One region of the Paenibacillus rhizovicinus genome, then DNA from elsewhere that is predicted to be linked to it. Evidence: a T-box and tRNA genes for the amino acid it is inferred to sense, from the RefSeq annotation. Region 1 holds a T-box; the other regions hold tRNA genes.
What was found. A T-box is a leader RNA that pairs with one kind of tRNA and senses whether it is charged. The one in region 1 lies ahead of metG (methionine--tRNA ligase), so its partner is inferred to be a tRNA-Met.
Positions count from the first base shown of each region.

Region 1 (4,190 bases):
GATTGCCATCCATTTATTGTAACATACCGGGACATGCGCGCGGCCAACGTATCCGACTTCCCGCAACTCAGCACGGCAGCGTATGCGGATGCTTAGCTCCGTTGCTGCTTCAGCCGATTCATTTCCTCTTCGATTCGGCTCGTATCGATGCGGTGGAACAACAACGCGAGCTGCTCGATTCGTATTCCGGCCGGGATATAGGCAGGTTCCCAGACCGGCTCTTCCAATGCCAAAAACGTACGTATGCGTTCGCAGGCGAACGGGATGAACGGGTGCAGCAAGCGGGACAAATTAACGATGAGCTGCGTGCAGGCGTGAAGCGTGTCTCCGCATGCGGCTTTATCGATTTTGAACTGTGCCCAAGGCTTCTGTTCGTCGTAATATTTGTTCGCGCGCCGGACCAGATCTAAGATCTGCTCCAAGGCTTCCTTCAATCGGCCCTGTTCGATCAACGCGCCGGAGGATGCGAAGAGCTTCTCGATCGCCTTGCTCCATTCCTCGCTCACAGCGCCTTCCGGTACGATGCCGTCGAATGATTTATCGATGAACGCCAGCGTCCGATTGACGAAATTTCCGAATGCCCCGAGCAGCTCCCCGTTATGACTGTGAATGAATTCCCGCCACGAGAAATCGGTATCCCGCTTCTCGGGTCCGTTCGCGATCAGGAAGTAGCGTATGGAATCCGGCTGATATCGGCTCAGCACGTCCGGTACCCATACGGCCCAGTTGCTGCTGGTCGAGAATTTCTTGCCCTCCAGCGTCATGTATTCGCTCGAGATGATCCGATCCGGCAGATGGAGTCCGCCTGCTCCCAGCAGAATCGCCGGCCAAATCAGCGTATGAAACGGGATGTTGTCTTTGCCGTGCACGTAATAAGCCGTAATCTCGTTGCGTCCATCGAGCCAGAACGACTCCCAGCTGCCGCCGGACTCTGCGCTCCACTGCTTGCTCGCCGACAAATAACCGCTGACCGCTTCGATCCAAACATAGATTTTCTTGTCCTCGAATCCTTCCAGCGGCACGTCGACGCCCCAGTCCAAATCCCGGGTAGCGGCCCGGTCTTGGAGACCTTCCTCAAGGTAGCGTTTCGTCAGCTGCACCGCGTTGTCCTTCCAGTCCTGCGCGTGCGCCGCGGCGTAATCGGTCAATGCCGTTTGGAACTTCGACAGTGCCAGATAATAATGCTCGGTCTCCCGCTCTATCGGCGGATTGCCGCAAAGCTTGCATGTTCTGTCGATCAGATCGGACGGATCCAGCAGCGTAGAACAGGATTCGCATTGATCGCCGCGCGCGCGGTTCCCGCAAACCGGACATATCCCTTCCACGTAGCGGTCGGGCAGGAAGCGCCGGTCCGTCTCGCAATACGTTTGGAGCGTCGATCTCGCATACAAACAGCCGTTCGCCAGCAAATCCAGAAACAACTGCCGGACAACGCGATGATGATGAGGCTGATCCGTCCGCGTATAGCAGTCGTACGTAAATCCAAGCCGTTCGAAGCAGTCGGCAAATTCGGCATGATAACGATCCGCGATATCGCCCGGCGCAACGCCCTCTTGCAGCGCTTGAACCGCAACCGGCGTTCCATGGCAGTCGCTTCCCGAGACATACAGCACCTCTTCGCCTTTCAAACGAAAATAACGGGCCAGCACGTCGCCGGGCAGCAAACTCGCCAATCGTCCCAAATGCAGCGAACCGTTCGCATAAGGCCAGGCGCCTCCGATGAAAATGGTCATTTCGGGTTCCTCCTAAAGTTTTGTTTTTCTAGCCGAGTACTTCGGCTAGAAAAACAAAACTACTTCGAAAGCATAAGCTTAAGTTTTGTGTGCGAAGCCTAGCCGAGTACTTCGGCTAGAAAAACAAAACTACTTCGAAAGCATAAGCTCAAGTTTTGTGGGCGAAGCCAAGCCGAGCATTCCGGCACATTAAACAAAACAGCTTCGAAAGCATAAGCTTAAATTTGGTTGTGAAACAGCTAAAACAGAACGCAAAAAAGCTCTCATCCCCAAAGGGACGAGAGCTGTGCTCACGCGGTACCACCCATTTTCGTTCATGCCTCGCGGCACGCCCCTCTTCAGGTACGACGCATTCCAAACCAAACCGAATGCGGGTATACCCTAGCACGGTAACGGGTGCGGGACCCGGCGCAGCCTACGACCGCAAGCGGTTTCGATGCGCAGCTCGGAGACCATATTCCCAAGGTTCGCCTTTACCCCTTCTCAGCTGCCGGGGCTCTCTGTTCCAAAGAACTCGCCTAGGTACTCTTTCTCTTCATCGCTATTTGAATATTCCGATTATTCCAAATCATAGTCAATTCGGTATTCTAAGTCAAGCCTATTTACCCGCCGAATACCATTTCGGCACGATGCGATCAAATCCGTCATGATCGTCGAGTACCCGTTGAATCCGCGCCAGCATGTCATCGATTTCACCAGGCACCACCTGCAGCGTCCAGACGACCGATGAAATCATCGTCATGCCCAAGTACAGCGAATACAGCCGCCAAAATGGTTCATTCGGATCCCCGAGTCCATGATAGCCTTGGATTTGCCCGATCGCGAACGGAACGCTGACCTCGGCGCTGAACATGCCTACTTTCACGAATTCATGGACGGGATCGCCCCAGTCGCAGCGGTTGAAATCGATCACGCCGGACAAGGCGCCATCTTTCACGATCAAGTTCGCGGGATGAAAATCGTCATGCTGAAAACGGTTCGGCCGATCCTCCATCAACCGCAGATGATCGTCGAGAAAAGCGAGCAGCTTCGCTTCTCCGCGAATGGATACGCCGCAGCCGGCATAAGCCGTCCGATATCGGCGATGTTTCGCAAGCATTCTCTCCTGCCAAGAAGCCATCGGCACCGGGCAGCCGATTCGGTTCAGGAGCTGCAGCTCTTCGCCGGCTTGAACGCCGATCGCGAACTGGACTTGCTCGCTCAAACTCGGAAGCGCCTCGGCAGCCTCGTCTCCGTCGATATAAGTGACGATCATATAACCAAGCTCCAGTTCGGGAAGAACGCCGATGGCAATGGGCTTGGAGCATTTCGCGCCGTTCGCCGCAGCAAGCAGCAGATTGTCGTATTCCATCCGTTTCCCTGCTTCTTGGCTGATCGCGTATGTACGAAGAATCGATTGCGGTCGGCCATCGCCGCCGTATACGACGTATTTCACGTCGCTGGAATAGCCTTTATTCAAATGCTCCAGCCGAGAGCTGTCGTTCAAGTTCGATATCCGGCCGCGAAGCAGTTCGGCATCGATCCGCTTGTCGTTCCCCATGTGCAGCACCCCTTCTCGCATCATTATGTTCACCGCTAGTCCAGACACAAACAGACGATTGCGGACTGCAATCGCCCTGCCAATCGCCTGATTATGTTCGATTGCTCCCCGCAGCATGCAGCGCGGCCATGTCCGCGAGCATCGCCGAGCCTATACCGGCTGCGTACCGCGCCAAGTCAACAGCCAGGAAGCCCTCTCCGAGCACGAGGCCGCCGATCGTCGTATGACGGATGTCGTTCAGCCAGTCCGCCTGATAGAGCTGACTGCATTCGATCGCGCAGCAGAATAAGAAGCTGACGGCCCCGGCGAATCGAATACGGCGGCCAGGCCGCAGCAGGCGGCAGCCGCAATATATCATCGCCGCCCACAGCGCATCGCCCGCATGCTCTGCCAGCCAAGGCGGAAGCTGATCGGCGAAACGCCTGGAAGCAAGCCCCAGCACAATCGCGCCTAGCATCGATAGGGCGTACCCTATCCTTCTCCGGGTCTGCGGCATGACCTGCTCACTCCCTCCGCGGCGCCTCCGAAACTAGCGCTCCGCGTACCGCTAGTAAGGCAGATTATCCTTCGGCTGCTCCTTCTCCTTGCTCTTCCCGACGAATTCCAGCACCTCCAGCAAATCCGGCGGCTGCAGCAGCTCCACCGGCGACATGCTGCGGTCGAACTGGAAGAAGTCTCCTTCGATAAGCGCGACATAACGTCCGTTGTAAGTGGCAAAATGAATCGTTTGCCCGAACTCCGCAAGCGGGCCCTTCACCGAAACATCGCCTAATTTAAACGCGACGCTGAGATTCGGCTGCAGCTCCACGAGACGCTCCGCCGCCGCGACGACCCGCTCCTGCGGCCAGGATTCCTGCAGCTCGCGCTTCTCGCTGGCGGCCCATGCCTCGAATTGGTTCGCCTCTTGCTGGCGTTCC
Region 1 covers NZ_CP048286.1:751,683-755,872, forward strand. The annotation lists gene metG (methionine--tRNA ligase) at 93-1,733, opposite strand; T-box leader at 2,004-2,281, opposite strand; gene GZH47_RS03375 (aminoglycoside phosphotransferase family protein) at 2,332-3,273, opposite strand; gene GZH47_RS03380 (ribosomal maturation YjgA family protein) at 3,365-3,730, opposite strand; gene GZH47_RS03385 (DUF3900 domain-containing protein) at 3,821-4,190, opposite strand, start outside.

Region 2 (4,190 bases), 3.0 Mb from region 1:
CTCTTCGCTTGACGCTTTCTCCATCAGAGCGATGCGGGCAACATGCTCTTCGCCTGCTTTCAACGCGATGATGGCTTGCTGTTCGCGTTTTTCTTTCAATTGCTCCGCTTGCAGCCATTGCGTTTTCAAATGGTTGCCGTGTCCTGCGCACTGTTGATACAATTTCTCGGCCTGAATGATTTCCTCCCGCGTCGACCATAGAAACTGATCGATCAGCTTAACGGGATCCTCGGCCTTCTCCAGCCGCTCGTTCAACGTCGCAGCCGTCATGTCCCTCACTCTTCGCAAAATGCTCATTGCTTGATCCTCCTTCGTTCCGAACGTTAACGATTATTGCGGCTTATCCGAAATGTCTTTTACCGTCATTACTGCGATTCAAACCAGGTGATAGATTAAATTCGCTTTCCTTTAAACATCGCCACGCCCCATACGATCAATACGATCGCAAGCAGAAGCGAGAACAAGCCGAAGAGTTTCGGGAGAAGCATCAAGCCGCCTACGACGATCAGGATCGAGCCGATTACTTTGCTGTCGTTTCTAACCCCGACAACGCCAAGACCAATCAGGATGAAAGGCATCAGAAGTCCAACGATCCAACCGAGGTGAATGCCAAGAAACTTCATCACCATCAATCCGCCAAAAACAACCAAAACCGCGCCAAGTGCATTTTTTCCGTTCATGTTATGTCACCGCCTCTCAATTCGATCAATCTTACTAGCTCATTACGTGCTTTGCGTTGCTGATGTTTCGTTTCTTGCTTATGTCCTTATTGTAGGTTGTTTTCGCATTCTTCAAAACGGACCCGCGACGGTATTTCACCCTAGACCTCAGGCGGGGACTCTACAGACCCTCAGACTGAACTGCCGCTTTCATACGCAGCCTATCACATTATCCGCTTCTCCGGTGTAGTTCTGATGAAGATATAAGTAGAGATGACAAAAAGCCTGCAAGATCAGTGATCCAACAGGCTTGAATAAGCGATTTTCCTAATCCACGTACTTCAGCACGTCAATCCGAATAAGCAATTACCTGTACTAACTCATTCAATACATCCAAGCTTCTTCTCGAATCATCGATATGATCGGAAATGGAGTCCAACCGCTTACTCACCATACTTAATTCGCTTTTGATGTCTTTCAATACGGCAATCAGTCTTTCTTCGAAGTCGGTCATCGGCATCCTCTCCTCAACATCGTTTACAGATGTATATGTACAAAGCGCCGAGAAGTTGAACAACACTATAAACGAAAAAACGCCGACTGGACTATGTCCAATCAGCGTCTATGTTTTCGTTATTCATTGTAAAAGTGGTGCCGGCGAGAGGACTCGAACCTCCACGGTTTCCCTCACGATTTTGAGTCGCGCGCGTCTGCCATTCCGCCACGCCGGCATTTTTTGTTGGCGTGCCCTAAGAGATTCGAACTCCTGACCTTTTGATTCGTAGTCAAACGCTCTATCCAGCTGAGCTAAGGGCACAAATTAATGAAGTTGTGGAGGCGCCACCCAGACTCGAACTGGGGGTAAAGCTTTTGCAGAGCTCTGCCTTACCACTTGGCTATGGCGCCAGATGAAGAATGGAGCGGAAGACGGGAATCGAACCCGCGACCCTCGCCTTGGCAAGGCGATGCTCTACCGCTGAGCCACTTCCGCGTAAATGGCTGGGGATCTAGGATTCGAACCTAGGGAATGACGGAGTCAAAGTCCGTTGCCTTACCGCTTGGCTAATCCCCAACATTTAATTTCATACTTATAGTTAAAATGGGGCGACCGATGGGAATTGAACCCACGAATGCCGGATCCACAAACCGGTGCGTTAACCACTTCGCCACGATCGCCATATATAACTATTTGAAATTGGCAGGGGCAGCAGGAATTGAACCCACACTAACGGTTTTGGAGACCGCTGTTCTACCCTTAAACTATGCCCCTATAAAAAAGTGGTGGAGGATGATGGATTCGAACCACCGAACCGTGAGGAAGAGATTTACAGTCTCCCGCGTTTGGCCACTTCGCTAATCCTCCATGAAAATGGTGCCGGCGATAGGAGTCGAACCCACGACCTACTGATTACAAGTCAGTTGCTCTACCAACTGAGCTACACCGGCATATTAACTTATTGCTTGTCTTAAATGGTGGCTCGGGACGGAATCGAACCGCCGACACGAGGATTTTCAGTCCTCTGCTCTACCAACTGAGCTACCGAGCCTTACTTGGTTATAATGGCGGAGCCGACGGGATTCGAACCCGCGGTCTCCTGCGTGACAGGCAGGCATGTTGGGCCACTACACCACGGCTCCACATTATAATTCTCGGTAAGACACCGAAGATAATTGGTTGCGGGGGCAGGATTTGAACCTGCGGCCTTCGGGTTATGAGCCCGACGAGCTACCGGGCTGCTCCACCCCGCGTCATTAGAAATCATTGCTATGCAATTATGGTGGAGGCTGACGGGATCGAACCGCCGACCCTCTGCTTGTAAGGCAGATGCTCTCCCAGCTGAGCTAAGCCTCCATGTTTGAGCGACAAGTAATACTATAACTCATTTACTATGCTCATTGCAAGTCATTTTTTGAAGAATTTTTAGAGAAATTGGTGACCCGTAGGGGACTCGAACCCCTGTTACCTCCGTGAAAGGGAGGTGTCTTAACCACTTGACCAACGGGCCGTATCTGGCGGAGAGCGAGGGATTCGAACCCTCGAGACGCGGTTAGCGCCTACACGATTTCCAATCGTGCTCCTTCGACCACTCGGACAGCTCTCCAGAAATGGCTCCCCGAACAGGACTCGAACCTGTGACAACTCGATTAACAGTCGAGTGCTCTACCAACTGAGCTATCAGGGAACAGTATGTTATTCGGGCAACTTACACCCTGAAAACTGGATACGAACTTTTGCGAAGGTTTCTTGCTTAGCTTAGCTAAAGAGCATGTTCTTGGATAAGCCCTCGACCGATTAGTATTCGTCAGCTCCACGCATTGCTGCGCTTCCACCTCGAACCTATCAACCTCGTCGTCTTCAAGGGGTCTTACATACTGGGAAATCTCATCTTGAGGGGGGCTTCACGCTTAGATGCTTTCAGCGCTTATCCCGTCCGCACTTGGCTACCCAGCGATGCTCCTGGCGGAACAACTGGTACACCAGCGGTGCGTCCATCCCGGTCCTCTCGTACTAAGGACAGCTCCTCTCAAATTTCCTACGCCCACGACAGATAGGGACCGAACTGTCTCACGACGTTCTGAACCCAGCTCGCGTACCGCTTTAATGGGCGAACAGCCCAACCCTTGGGACCTACTTCAGCCCCAGGATGCGATGAGCCGACATCGAGGTGCCAAACCTCCCCGTCGATGTGGACTCTTGGGGGAGATAAGCCTGTTATCCCCAGGGTAGCTTTTATCCGTTGAGCGATGGCCCTTCCATGCGGTACCACCGGATCACTAAGCCCGACTTTCGTCCCTGCTCGACTTGTAGGTCTCGCAGTCAAGCTCCCTTATGCCTTTGCACGCTACGAATGATTTCCAACCATTCTGAGGGAACCTTTGGGCGCCTCCGTTACATTTTAGGAGGCGACCGCCCCAGTCAAACTGCCCACCTGACACGGTCCCTGTACCGGATTACGGTACCAGGTTAGAACTCCGATACGATCAGGGTGGTATCCCAACGATGCCTCCATCGAAGCTGGCGCTCCGATTTCTAAGGCTCCCACCTATCCTGTACAGATCGTACCAAAGTCCAATATCAAGCTGCAGTAAAGCTCCATGGGGTCTTTCCGTCTTGTCGCGGGTAACCTGCATCTTCACAGGTATTAAAATTTCACCGGATCTCTCGTTGAGACAGCGCCCAAGTCGTTACGCCATTCGTGCGGGTCAGAATTTACCTGACAAGGAATTTCGCTACCTTAGGACCGTTATAGTTACGGCCGCCGTTTACTGGGGCTTCGGTTCATAGCTTCGCCTTGCGGCTAACCACTCCCCTTAACCTTCCAGCACCGGGCAGGCGTCAGCCCGTATACTTCGCCTTACGGCTTCGCACAGACCTGTGTTTTTGCTAAACAGTCGCTTGGGCCTTTTCACTGCGGCCCCCTCGGGCTATTCACCCTACCGAGGCACCCTTCTCCCGAAGTTACGGGGTCATTTTGCCGAGTTCCTTAACGAGAGTTCTTCCGAGCGCCTTAGCATACTCTGCTCGACTAC
Region 2 covers NZ_CP048286.1:4,808,979-4,813,168, reverse strand. The annotation lists gene GZH47_RS21685 (PspA/IM30 family protein) at 1-297, opposite strand, end outside; gene GZH47_RS21680 (LiaF transmembrane domain-containing protein) at 393-680, opposite strand; gene GZH47_RS21675 (hypothetical protein) at 1,009-1,173, opposite strand; tRNA gene GZH47_RS21670 (tRNA-Leu) at 1,309-1,390, opposite strand; tRNA gene GZH47_RS21665 (tRNA-Arg) at 1,400-1,476, opposite strand; tRNA gene GZH47_RS21660 (tRNA-Cys) at 1,492-1,565, opposite strand; tRNA gene GZH47_RS21655 (tRNA-Gly) at 1,576-1,650, opposite strand; tRNA gene GZH47_RS21650 (tRNA-Gln) at 1,656-1,731, opposite strand; tRNA gene GZH47_RS21645 (tRNA-His) at 1,760-1,835, opposite strand; tRNA gene GZH47_RS21640 (tRNA-Trp) at 1,856-1,929, opposite strand; tRNA gene GZH47_RS21635 (tRNA-Tyr) at 1,939-2,022, opposite strand; tRNA gene GZH47_RS21630 (tRNA-Thr) at 2,030-2,105, opposite strand; tRNA gene GZH47_RS21625 (tRNA-Phe) at 2,131-2,206, opposite strand; tRNA gene GZH47_RS21620 (tRNA-Asp) at 2,221-2,297, opposite strand; tRNA gene GZH47_RS21615 (tRNA-Met) at 2,332-2,408, opposite strand; tRNA gene GZH47_RS21610 (tRNA-Val) at 2,436-2,511, opposite strand; tRNA gene GZH47_RS21605 (tRNA-Glu) at 2,591-2,665, opposite strand; tRNA gene GZH47_RS21600 (tRNA-Ser) at 2,671-2,761, opposite strand; tRNA gene GZH47_RS21595 (tRNA-Asn) at 2,767-2,842, opposite strand; rRNA gene GZH47_RS21590 (23S ribosomal RNA) at 2,933-4,190, opposite strand, start outside.
Region 2: it has a tRNA-Met gene. The T-box ahead of metG (methionine--tRNA ligase) is inferred to sense a tRNA for this amino acid. The anticodon was not compared.

Region 3 (4,190 bases), 2.5 Mb from region 1:
TAAGGCGAGGCCGAAAGGCGTAGTCGAAGGACAACAGGTTGATATTCCTGTACCACCGTAAGCCGTTACGAGCAATGGGGTGACGCAGAAGGATAGTGACGCGGACTGATGGATGTCCGTCCAAGCAGTGAGGCTGATGTGTAGGCAAATCCGCACATCGATAAGGCTGGGCTGTGATGGGGAGCGAAAATTGCAGTAGCGAAGGTCATGAGTTCAGGCTGCCAAGAAAAGCCTCTAGCCAGGTGAAGGTGCCCGTACCGCAAACCGACACAGGTAGTCGAGCAGAGTATGCTAAGGCGCTCGGAAGAACTCTCGTTAAGGAACTCGGCAAAATGACCCCGTAACTTCGGGAGAAGGGGTGCCTCGGTAGGGTGAATAGCCCGAGGGGGCCGCAGTGAAAAGGCCCAAGCGACTGTTTAGCAAAAACACAGGTCTGTGCGAAGCCGTAAGGCGAAGTATACGGGCTGACGCCTGCCCGGTGCTGGAAGGTTAAGGGGAGTGGTTAGCCGCAAGGCGAAGCTATGAACCGAAGCCCCAGTAAACGGCGGCCGTAACTATAACGGTCCTAAGGTAGCGAAATTCCTTGTCAGGTAAATTCTGACCCGCACGAATGGCGTAACGACTTGGGCGCTGTCTCAACGAGAGATCCGGTGAAATTTTAATACCTGTGAAGATGCAGGTTACCCGCGACAAGACGGAAAGACCCCATGGAGCTTTACTGCAGCTTGATATTGGACTTTGGTACGATCTGTACAGGATAGGTGGGAGCCTTAGAAATCGGAGCGCCAGCTTCGATGGAGGCATCGTTGGGATACCACCCTGATCGTATCGGAGTTCTAACCTGGTACCGTAATCCGGTACAGGGACCGTGTCAGGTGGGCAGTTTGACTGGGGCGGTCGCCTCCTAAAATGTAACGGAGGCGCCCAAAGGTTCCCTCAGAATGGTTGGAAATCATTCGTAGCGTGCAAAGGCATAAGGGAGCTTGACTGCGAGACCTACAAGTCGAGCAGGGACGAAAGTCGGGCTTAGTGATCCGGTGGTACCGCATGGAAGGGCCATCGCTCAACGGATAAAAGCTACCCTGGGGATAACAGGCTTATCTCCCCCAAGAGTCCACATCGACGGGGAGGTTTGGCACCTCGATGTCGGCTCATCGCATCCTGGGGCTGAAGTAGGTCCCAAGGGTTGGGCTGTTCGCCCATTAAAGCGGTACGCGAGCTGGGTTCAGAACGTCGTGAGACAGTTCGGTCCCTATCTGTCGTGGGCGTAGGAAATTTGAGAGGAGCTGTCCTTAGTACGAGAGGACCGGGATGGACGCACCGCTGGTGTACCAGTTGTTCCGCCAGGAGCATCGCTGGGTAGCCAAGTGCGGACGGGATAAGCGCTGAAAGCATCTAAGCGTGAAGCCCCCCTCAAGATGAGATTTCCCAGTATGTAAGACCCCTTGAAGACGACGAGGTTGATAGGTTCGAGGTGGAAGCGCAGCAATGCGTGGAGCTGACGAATACTAATCGGTCGAGGGCTTATCCTAACGTCTCTACCCAGAGACAACCAGCTAAATGTTCTGCAATGATTTCGTATCCAGTTTTCAAGGTGTTATCTCTATGACCATTTAAAGAGTATCCCACCTTGCAGTGGGTTTTTTATTGGCCTTTAGCTCAGCTGGTTAGAGCGCACCCCTGATAAGGGTGAGGTCGGTGGTTCGAGTCCACTAAGGCCAACCATATCTTCCTTTACGGGGCCATAGCTCAGCTGGGAGAGCGCCTGCCTTGCAAGCAGGAGGTCAGCGGTTCGATCCCGCTTGGCTCCACCAATACTTGTTTCACCTATTCCCTGATAGCTCAGTTGGTAGAGCACTCGACTGTTAATCGAGTTGTCACAGGTTCGAGTCCTGTTCGGGGAGCCATTTCTGGAGAGCTGTCCGAGTGGTCGAAGGAGCACGATTGGAAATCGTGTAGGCGCTAACCGCGTCTCGAGGGTTCGAATCCCTCGCTCTCCGCCAGAACTCTTCTTATTCTTGTTCAAGGCCCGTTGGTCAAGTGGTTAAGACACCTCCCTTTCACGGAGGTAACAGGGGTTCGAGTCCCCTACGGGTCACCAATTTACCCCCAAAAGTGAAGTAATGCGCTGCAGGTTAATCCGAGTACTTTTCGGGGAACCCGGGGTTAAACATTATGGAGGCTTAGCTCAGCTGGGAGAGCATCTGCCTTACAAGCAGAGGGTCGGCGGTTCGATCCCGTCAGCCTCCACCATAAATGCATAGCAAGGCTTGAAATGACGCGGGGTGGAGCAGCCCGGTAGCTCGTCGGGCTCATAACCCGAAGGCCGCAGGTTCAAATCCTGCCCCCGCAACCAATTTACTTTCGGTGTCTTACCGAGAAATTATAATGTGGAGCCGTGGTGTAGTGGCCCAACATGCCTGCCTGTCACGCAGGAGACCGCGGGTTCGAATCCCGTCGGCTCCGCCATTATAACCAAGTAAGGCTCGGTAGCTCAGTCGGTAGAGCAGAGGACTGAAAATCCTCGTGTCGGCGGTTCGATTCCGTCCCGAGCCACCATTTAAGACAAGCAACAACATATGCCGGTGTAGCTCAGTTGGTAGAGCAACTGACTTGTAATCAGTAGGTCGTGGGTTCGACTCCTATCGCCGGCACCATTTTCATGGAGGATTAGCGAAGTGGCCAAACGCGGGAGACTGTAAATCTCTTCCTCACGGTTCGGTGGTTCGAATCCATCATCCTCCACCATTTTTATTGGGGATTAGCCAAGCGGTAAGGCAACGGACTTTGACTCCGTCATTCCCTAGGTTCGAATCCTAGATCCCCAGCCATTTTAGTTTGAGTCATTAGCTCAGTTGGTAGAGCACCTGACTTTTAATCAGGGTGTCGTAGGTTCGAATCCTACATGACTCACTTTTCCTTGTTTTATGCGGTTGTGGTGGAATTGGCAGACACGCTATCTTGAGGGGGTAGTGCCCACTGGGCGTATGGGTTCGAGTCCCATCAACCGCACCATTACATATTTGCGGTCATGGCGGAATTGGCAGACGCGCTAGATTCAGGTTCTAGTGTCAGCAATGACGTGGAGGTTCGAGTCCTCTTGACCGCACCAATTGCGGAAGTGGCTCAGCGGTAGAGCATCGCCTTGCCAAGGCGAGGGTCGCGGGTTCGATTCCCGTCTTCCGCTCCATTTTTGTATGGCGCCATAGCCAAGTGGTAAGGCAAAGCTCTGCAAAAGCTTCACCCCCAGTTCGAATCTGGGTGGCGCCTTGGCTGTTTCGTTTTGAATTTGCTTTTGTTCACGGGATGTAGCTCAGCTTGGTAGAGCACCTGGTTTGGGACCAGGGGGTCGCATGTTCAAATCGTGTCATCCCGACCATATCTGCTTGATTGCGGGTGTAGTTCAATGGCAGAACTTCAGCTTCCCAAGCTGATGGCGTGGGTTCGATTCCCATCACCCGCTTACCTTAATGATAAGAGGCCTTGTATCCTAACGGATAAAGGCCTCTTTTTTGGCTGCTAACGGGTTCGATGGGACTAGTCGCGTATCTCTACGATAAGTTCGATTTCTACGGGCGTGTGAAAGGGCAGCTCGCTCGTACCGATCGCGGATCGCGCGTGCCGGCCGTTCTCGCCGAAGACGTCGATTAGGAAATCGGAAGCGCCGTTGACGACGTAAGGCTGATCGGCGAACCCCGGGGCGCTGTTGACGAAGGCGAGCATTTTGACGATTTTGACGACACGATCGAGATCGCCGAGATGATGTTTCATGACGGCGAGGCAGTTAATGATGACTTGACGCGCCGCTTGCTGCCCTTGTTCAATGGTGAGCTCGCTGCCAAGCTTGCCCTCAAACATCAACACGCCGTCAATGCGGCAGTCCTGACCGGAGAGATAGAGCAGGTTGCCGGTTTGGTTTGCGGGGATGTAGCTGAATTTGGGCTTGCCGACGGCAGGAAGCTCGATGCCGAGTTCTTTCAATCGGTTCTCGATAACGGACATGGTTTCGTTCTCCTCCCAATCCAAGCTGATAAACGAGCTAGCATGGCTATTCAAGCATTCCGCGGGCCAAGATCGGCCGCTCATCGAATCGGCCGGCTTCGGCCCAGTATAGTTTGTTGTGCAGGTTCAGCGTGCTGCAGATATGATTCGGGATGATATGTATCTGGTCGCCGACCTTCAGCTCGTGA
Region 3 covers NZ_CP048286.1:3,245,653-3,249,842, reverse strand. The annotation lists rRNA gene GZH47_RS14500 (23S ribosomal RNA) at 1-1,532, shown strand, start outside; tRNA gene GZH47_RS14495 (tRNA-Ile) at 1,649-1,725, shown strand; tRNA gene GZH47_RS14490 (tRNA-Ala) at 1,739-1,814, shown strand; tRNA gene GZH47_RS14485 (tRNA-Asn) at 1,832-1,907, shown strand; tRNA gene GZH47_RS14480 (tRNA-Ser) at 1,913-2,003, shown strand; tRNA gene GZH47_RS14475 (tRNA-Glu) at 2,027-2,101, shown strand; tRNA gene GZH47_RS14470 (tRNA-Val) at 2,178-2,253, shown strand; tRNA gene GZH47_RS14465 (tRNA-Met) at 2,280-2,356, shown strand; tRNA gene GZH47_RS14460 (tRNA-Asp) at 2,393-2,469, shown strand; tRNA gene GZH47_RS14455 (tRNA-Phe) at 2,484-2,559, shown strand; tRNA gene GZH47_RS14450 (tRNA-Thr) at 2,582-2,657, shown strand; tRNA gene GZH47_RS14445 (tRNA-Tyr) at 2,665-2,748, shown strand; tRNA gene GZH47_RS14440 (tRNA-Gln) at 2,756-2,831, shown strand; tRNA gene GZH47_RS14435 (tRNA-Lys) at 2,841-2,913, shown strand; tRNA gene GZH47_RS14430 (tRNA-Leu) at 2,930-3,015, shown strand; tRNA gene GZH47_RS14425 (tRNA-Leu) at 3,026-3,112, shown strand; tRNA gene GZH47_RS14420 (tRNA-Gly) at 3,116-3,190, shown strand; tRNA gene GZH47_RS14415 (tRNA-Cys) at 3,200-3,270, shown strand; tRNA gene GZH47_RS14410 (tRNA-Pro) at 3,303-3,379, shown strand; tRNA gene GZH47_RS14405 (tRNA-Gly) at 3,393-3,463, shown strand; gene GZH47_RS14400 (RidA family protein) at 3,538-4,002, opposite strand; gene GZH47_RS14395 (alanine racemase) at 4,049-4,190, opposite strand, start outside.
Region 3: it has a tRNA-Met gene. The T-box ahead of metG (methionine--tRNA ligase) is inferred to sense a tRNA for this amino acid. The anticodon was not compared.

Region 4 (4,190 bases), 3.3 Mb from region 1:
GAAGATGCAGGTTACCCGCGACAAGACGGAAAGACCCCATGGAGCTTTACTGCAGCTTGATATTGGACTTTGGTACGATCTGTACAGGATAGGTGGGAGCCTTAGAAATCGGAGCGCCAGCTTCGGTGGAGGCATCGTTGGGATACCACCCTGATCGTATCGGAGTTCTAACCTGGTACCGTAATCCGGTACAGGGACCGTGTCAGGTGGGCAGTTTGACTGGGGCGGTCGCCTCCTAAAATGTAACGGAGGCGCCCAAAGGTTCCCTCAGAATGGTTGGAAATCATTCGTAGCGTGCAAAGGCATAAGGGAGCTTGACTGCGAGACCTACAAGTCGAGCAGGGACGAAAGTCGGGCTTAGTGATCCGGTGGTACCGCATGGAAGGGCCATCGCTCAACGGATAAAAGCTACCCTGGGGATAACAGGCTTATCTCCCCCAAGAGTCCACATCGACGGGGAGGTTTGGCACCTCGATGTCGGCTCATCGCATCCTGGGGCTGAAGTAGGTCCCAAGGGTTGGGCTGTTCGCCCATTAAAGCGGTACGCGAGCTGGGTTCAGAACGTCGTGAGACAGTTCGGTCCCTATCTGTCGTGGGCGCAGGAAATTTGAGAGGAGCTGTCCTTAGTACGAGAGGACCGGGATGGACGCACCGCTGGTGTACCAGTTGTTCCGCCAGGAGCATCGCTGGGTAGCCAAGTGCGGACGGGATAAGCGCTGAAAGCATCTAAGCGTGAAGCCCCCCTCAAGATGAGATTTCCCAGTATGTAAGACCCCTTGAAGACGACGAGGTTGATAGGTTCGAGGTGGAAGCGCAGCAATGCGTGGAGCTGACGAATACTAATCGGTCGAGGGCTTATCCTAACGTCTCTACCCAGAGACAACCAGCTAAATGTTCTGCAAGGATTCGTATCCAGTTTTCAAGGTGTTATCTCTATAACCATTTAAAGAGAATCCCACCTTGCAGTGGGTTTTTTATTGGCCTTTAGCTCAGCTGGTTAGAGCGCACCCCTGATAAGGGTGAGGTCGGTGGTTCGAGTCCACTAAGGCCAACCATATCTTCCTTTACGGGGCCATAGCTCAGCTGGGAGAGCGCCTGCCTTGCAAGCAGGAGGTCAGCGGTTCGATCCCGCTTGGCTCCACCAATACTTGTTTCACCTATTCCCTGATAGCTCAGTTGGTAGAGCACTCGACTGTTAATCGAGTTGTCACAGGTTCGAGTCCTGTTCGGGGAGCCAATATGGAGAAGTACCCAAGTGGCTCAAGGGGACCCTCTGCTAAGGGGTTAGACTGCGTAAGTGGTGCGAGGGTTCGAATCCCTCCTTCTCCGCCAGATTTGTTTCAAGGAATAAGGCCCGTTGGTCAAGTGGTTAAGACACCTCCCTTTCACGGAGGTAACAGGGGTTCGAGTCCCCTACGGGTCACCAATTTACCCCCAAAAGTGAAGTAATGCGCTGCAGGTTAATCCGAGTACTTTTCGGGGACCCCGGGGTTAAACTTTATGGAGGCTTAGCTCAGCTGGGAGAGCATCTGCCTTACAAGCAGAGGGTCGGCGGTTCGATCCCGTCAGCCTCCACCATAAATGCATAGCTAGGCTTGAAATGACGCGGGGTGGAGCAGCCCGGTAGCTCGTCGGGCTCATAACCCGAAGGCCGCAGGTTCAAATCCTGCCCCCGCAACCAATTGAGACAAGTTCGGACAAGTTCCGAAGTGAATGTTTATACGGAGCCGTGGTGTAGTGGCCCAACATGCCTGCCTGTCACGCAGGAGACCGCGGGTTCGAATCCCGTCGGCTCCGCCATTTAATTCACTTGCTCAATAGGCGTTTCAATATGTTTCGCATCATGCCGGTGTAGCTCAGTTGGTAGAGCAACTGACTTGTAATCAGTAGGTCGTGGGTTCGACTCCTATCGCCGGCACCATTTTTTTGTTCGAGTCATTAGCTCAGTTGGTAGAGCACCTGACTTTTAATCAGGGTGTCGTAGGTTCGAATCCTACATGACTCACTTTTCTTGTTTTGCGGTCATGGCGGAATTGGCAGACGCGCTAGATTCAGGTTCTAGTGTCAGCAATGACGTGGAGGTTCGAGTCCTCTTGACCGCACCAATTGCGGAAGTGGCTCAGCGGTAGAGCATCGCCTTGCCAAGGCGAGGGTCGCGGGTTCGATTCCCGTCTTCCGCTCCATATTTTGCGCCCTTAGCTCAGCTGGATAGAGCGTTTGACTACGAATCAAAAGGCCGGGAGTTCGAATCTCTCAGGGCGCGCCATTTTTTAATCAAGCGTTTCATGCGTTAACGGGATGTAGCTCAGCTTGGTAGAGCACCTGGTTTGGGACCAGGGGGTCGCATGTTCAAATCGTGTCATCCCGACCATTTCCTTATCATGCGGGTGTAGTTCAATGGTAGAACTTTAGCCTTCCAAGCTAATAGCGTGGGTTCGATTCCCATCACCCGCTTTCATTTATAAGAAGCCTTTTATCCCGTTGGATAAAAGGCTTTTTGTTGTTTTCGGCTGCTATTGGCGGCTTAAAGCTGAGTGGAGGACGTGCGGTCCGTGAGCGTGTGATGTTGGGGAAGTCGCTGCAATCAGAGGGGGCAAATTATTTCTGACTTGGACGACCCGTCAGTGGACCTGTGAACACTACCATTTATTCACGGCAGATCATCAGTTTATTGCCGTCCGGATCTTTGACTACGAACCAGTGGTCATGCATGATCTCCGTCACCAGCTCGACGCCGAGCTGTTTCATGTAGTCGAGCGACCCTTGCAGGTCGGCGGTCAACAGCATAAATGCCGGCGTCGAGATGGACGGCGCGCCGCCCGGTTCTTCTCCGCCCCACATTGGCATCGTATCCAGGATGAGTCCCGTGCCTTCCATTGGCAGCGGGCACAGGTGGCCGCCGATAATTTCGCAGCTGTTCTCGTCTAAGGCGAGTACCCGACAATACCAGCTGCGGGATTTCTCGATGTCGCGCACGGGGACGAAATAACTGCCGACTTTATTTTTCACGGGACTTACGGGCAAGGCGCCTTCGTTTGTTGCATGCGGTTGATTCACGGACATGCCTCCCTGAATGATTTTGAATGAAGCCGGCACGATTAACGGCCGGTAACTTTCCGGGTCGGGTCGATGCTTCGGCAGTTGGCTCATGACTGACCTCCGTTATCTTTTCTTTGGGTGTTCATGGGTGATGCTCCCTCGATGGCCGGATAGGCAGATAAATGCTCACAATGGTATCCCGTTCAACATCCATGCCAGGCAAGGCGCGATATTCCGCGTACCATTGGCGCCCTTCGTCCAGCCGATAGCTCTCGCTCGCGGCGATCCAGCGATGCATGTTATCGAGCACGCCGGTCAATAAGCCGTAGGTCTTCGTCACGCAGCACGCGTAATCGCCGGCATCGAAGCGCCGCTCCTCGGGTCCGTCCCACGACGCGGTCGGTGCGGTGTTCAAGGCCAACTCCTGCGGGGCCGAGATGAAGCCGTTCTCCCACCAGTAGTCTGCCGCTTCCCGCACGCCGTACGGAAAGGACATGTAATAGCGATCTTCGTTTGCCACCCGTCTCTCCCCGCAATCCGCTCTGCCCGTCGCATGCCAATCCATGAGCCGCTGCTCGGCAAGAGTCTGGGCTTCTTCGCCGTATCCGCGGAAACAATACGCTCGTCTTTCCGATAGCCGAACGATTTCGATCGACTCCCGATGGCGCTTGCGGAGAACGGGAAGGAAGAGATGCATCCGCGTCACTTTTCCGTTGTAGGCAATGAACTCCTCGATATACGGAGGACGGCCAAGTTCGAAACTGCTCTTCGGCAGCCATTCGGATACGAGCCGATTCCAGCCATCCTGAACGGTTTCGGGGGAGGCTGCGGCGATCTTCCTAACAGCATACAGACCTCCAGGGAACGGTTCTTCTTCAAAGTCGCCGTCAGGGAGGCTTGGCTCATTCGTCAGCACCAGCACCCGGTACCCATATCGGGGATGGCCGTCCACGTTCGGCAGGTCCACGTTATAGCCGAAAATCCGCGTCTTGCGCTTCACGGCCGAGCCGTTAACCGCCAGCTTCTCGTAAACGATGCGAAACGCTTCGTTCTCCATGCCGGCTTCCTGTTCCGAAATATGCAGATAGGCTGCCATCGTACCCGGCTGGAACCGGATGACTTTGATATCGGGGAATCGTTCCGATTGCTCC
Region 4 covers NZ_CP048286.1:4,535,127-4,539,316, forward strand. The annotation lists rRNA gene GZH47_RS20300 (23S ribosomal RNA) at 1-863, shown strand, start outside; tRNA gene GZH47_RS20305 (tRNA-Ile) at 979-1,055, shown strand; tRNA gene GZH47_RS20310 (tRNA-Ala) at 1,069-1,144, shown strand; tRNA gene GZH47_RS20315 (tRNA-Asn) at 1,162-1,237, shown strand; tRNA gene GZH47_RS20320 (tRNA-Ser) at 1,242-1,332, shown strand; tRNA gene GZH47_RS20325 (tRNA-Glu) at 1,352-1,426, shown strand; tRNA gene GZH47_RS20330 (tRNA-Val) at 1,503-1,578, shown strand; tRNA gene GZH47_RS20335 (tRNA-Met) at 1,605-1,681, shown strand; tRNA gene GZH47_RS20340 (tRNA-Asp) at 1,724-1,800, shown strand; tRNA gene GZH47_RS20345 (tRNA-Thr) at 1,846-1,921, shown strand; tRNA gene GZH47_RS20350 (tRNA-Lys) at 1,933-2,005, shown strand; tRNA gene GZH47_RS20355 (tRNA-Leu) at 2,019-2,105, shown strand; tRNA gene GZH47_RS20360 (tRNA-Gly) at 2,109-2,183, shown strand; tRNA gene GZH47_RS20365 (tRNA-Arg) at 2,190-2,266, shown strand; tRNA gene GZH47_RS20370 (tRNA-Pro) at 2,295-2,371, shown strand; tRNA gene GZH47_RS20375 (tRNA-Gly) at 2,384-2,454, shown strand; gene GZH47_RS20380 (VOC family protein) at 2,647-3,150, opposite strand; gene GZH47_RS20385 (helix-turn-helix domain-containing protein) at 3,182-4,190, opposite strand, start outside.
Region 4: it has a tRNA-Met gene. The T-box ahead of metG (methionine--tRNA ligase) is inferred to sense a tRNA for this amino acid. The anticodon was not compared.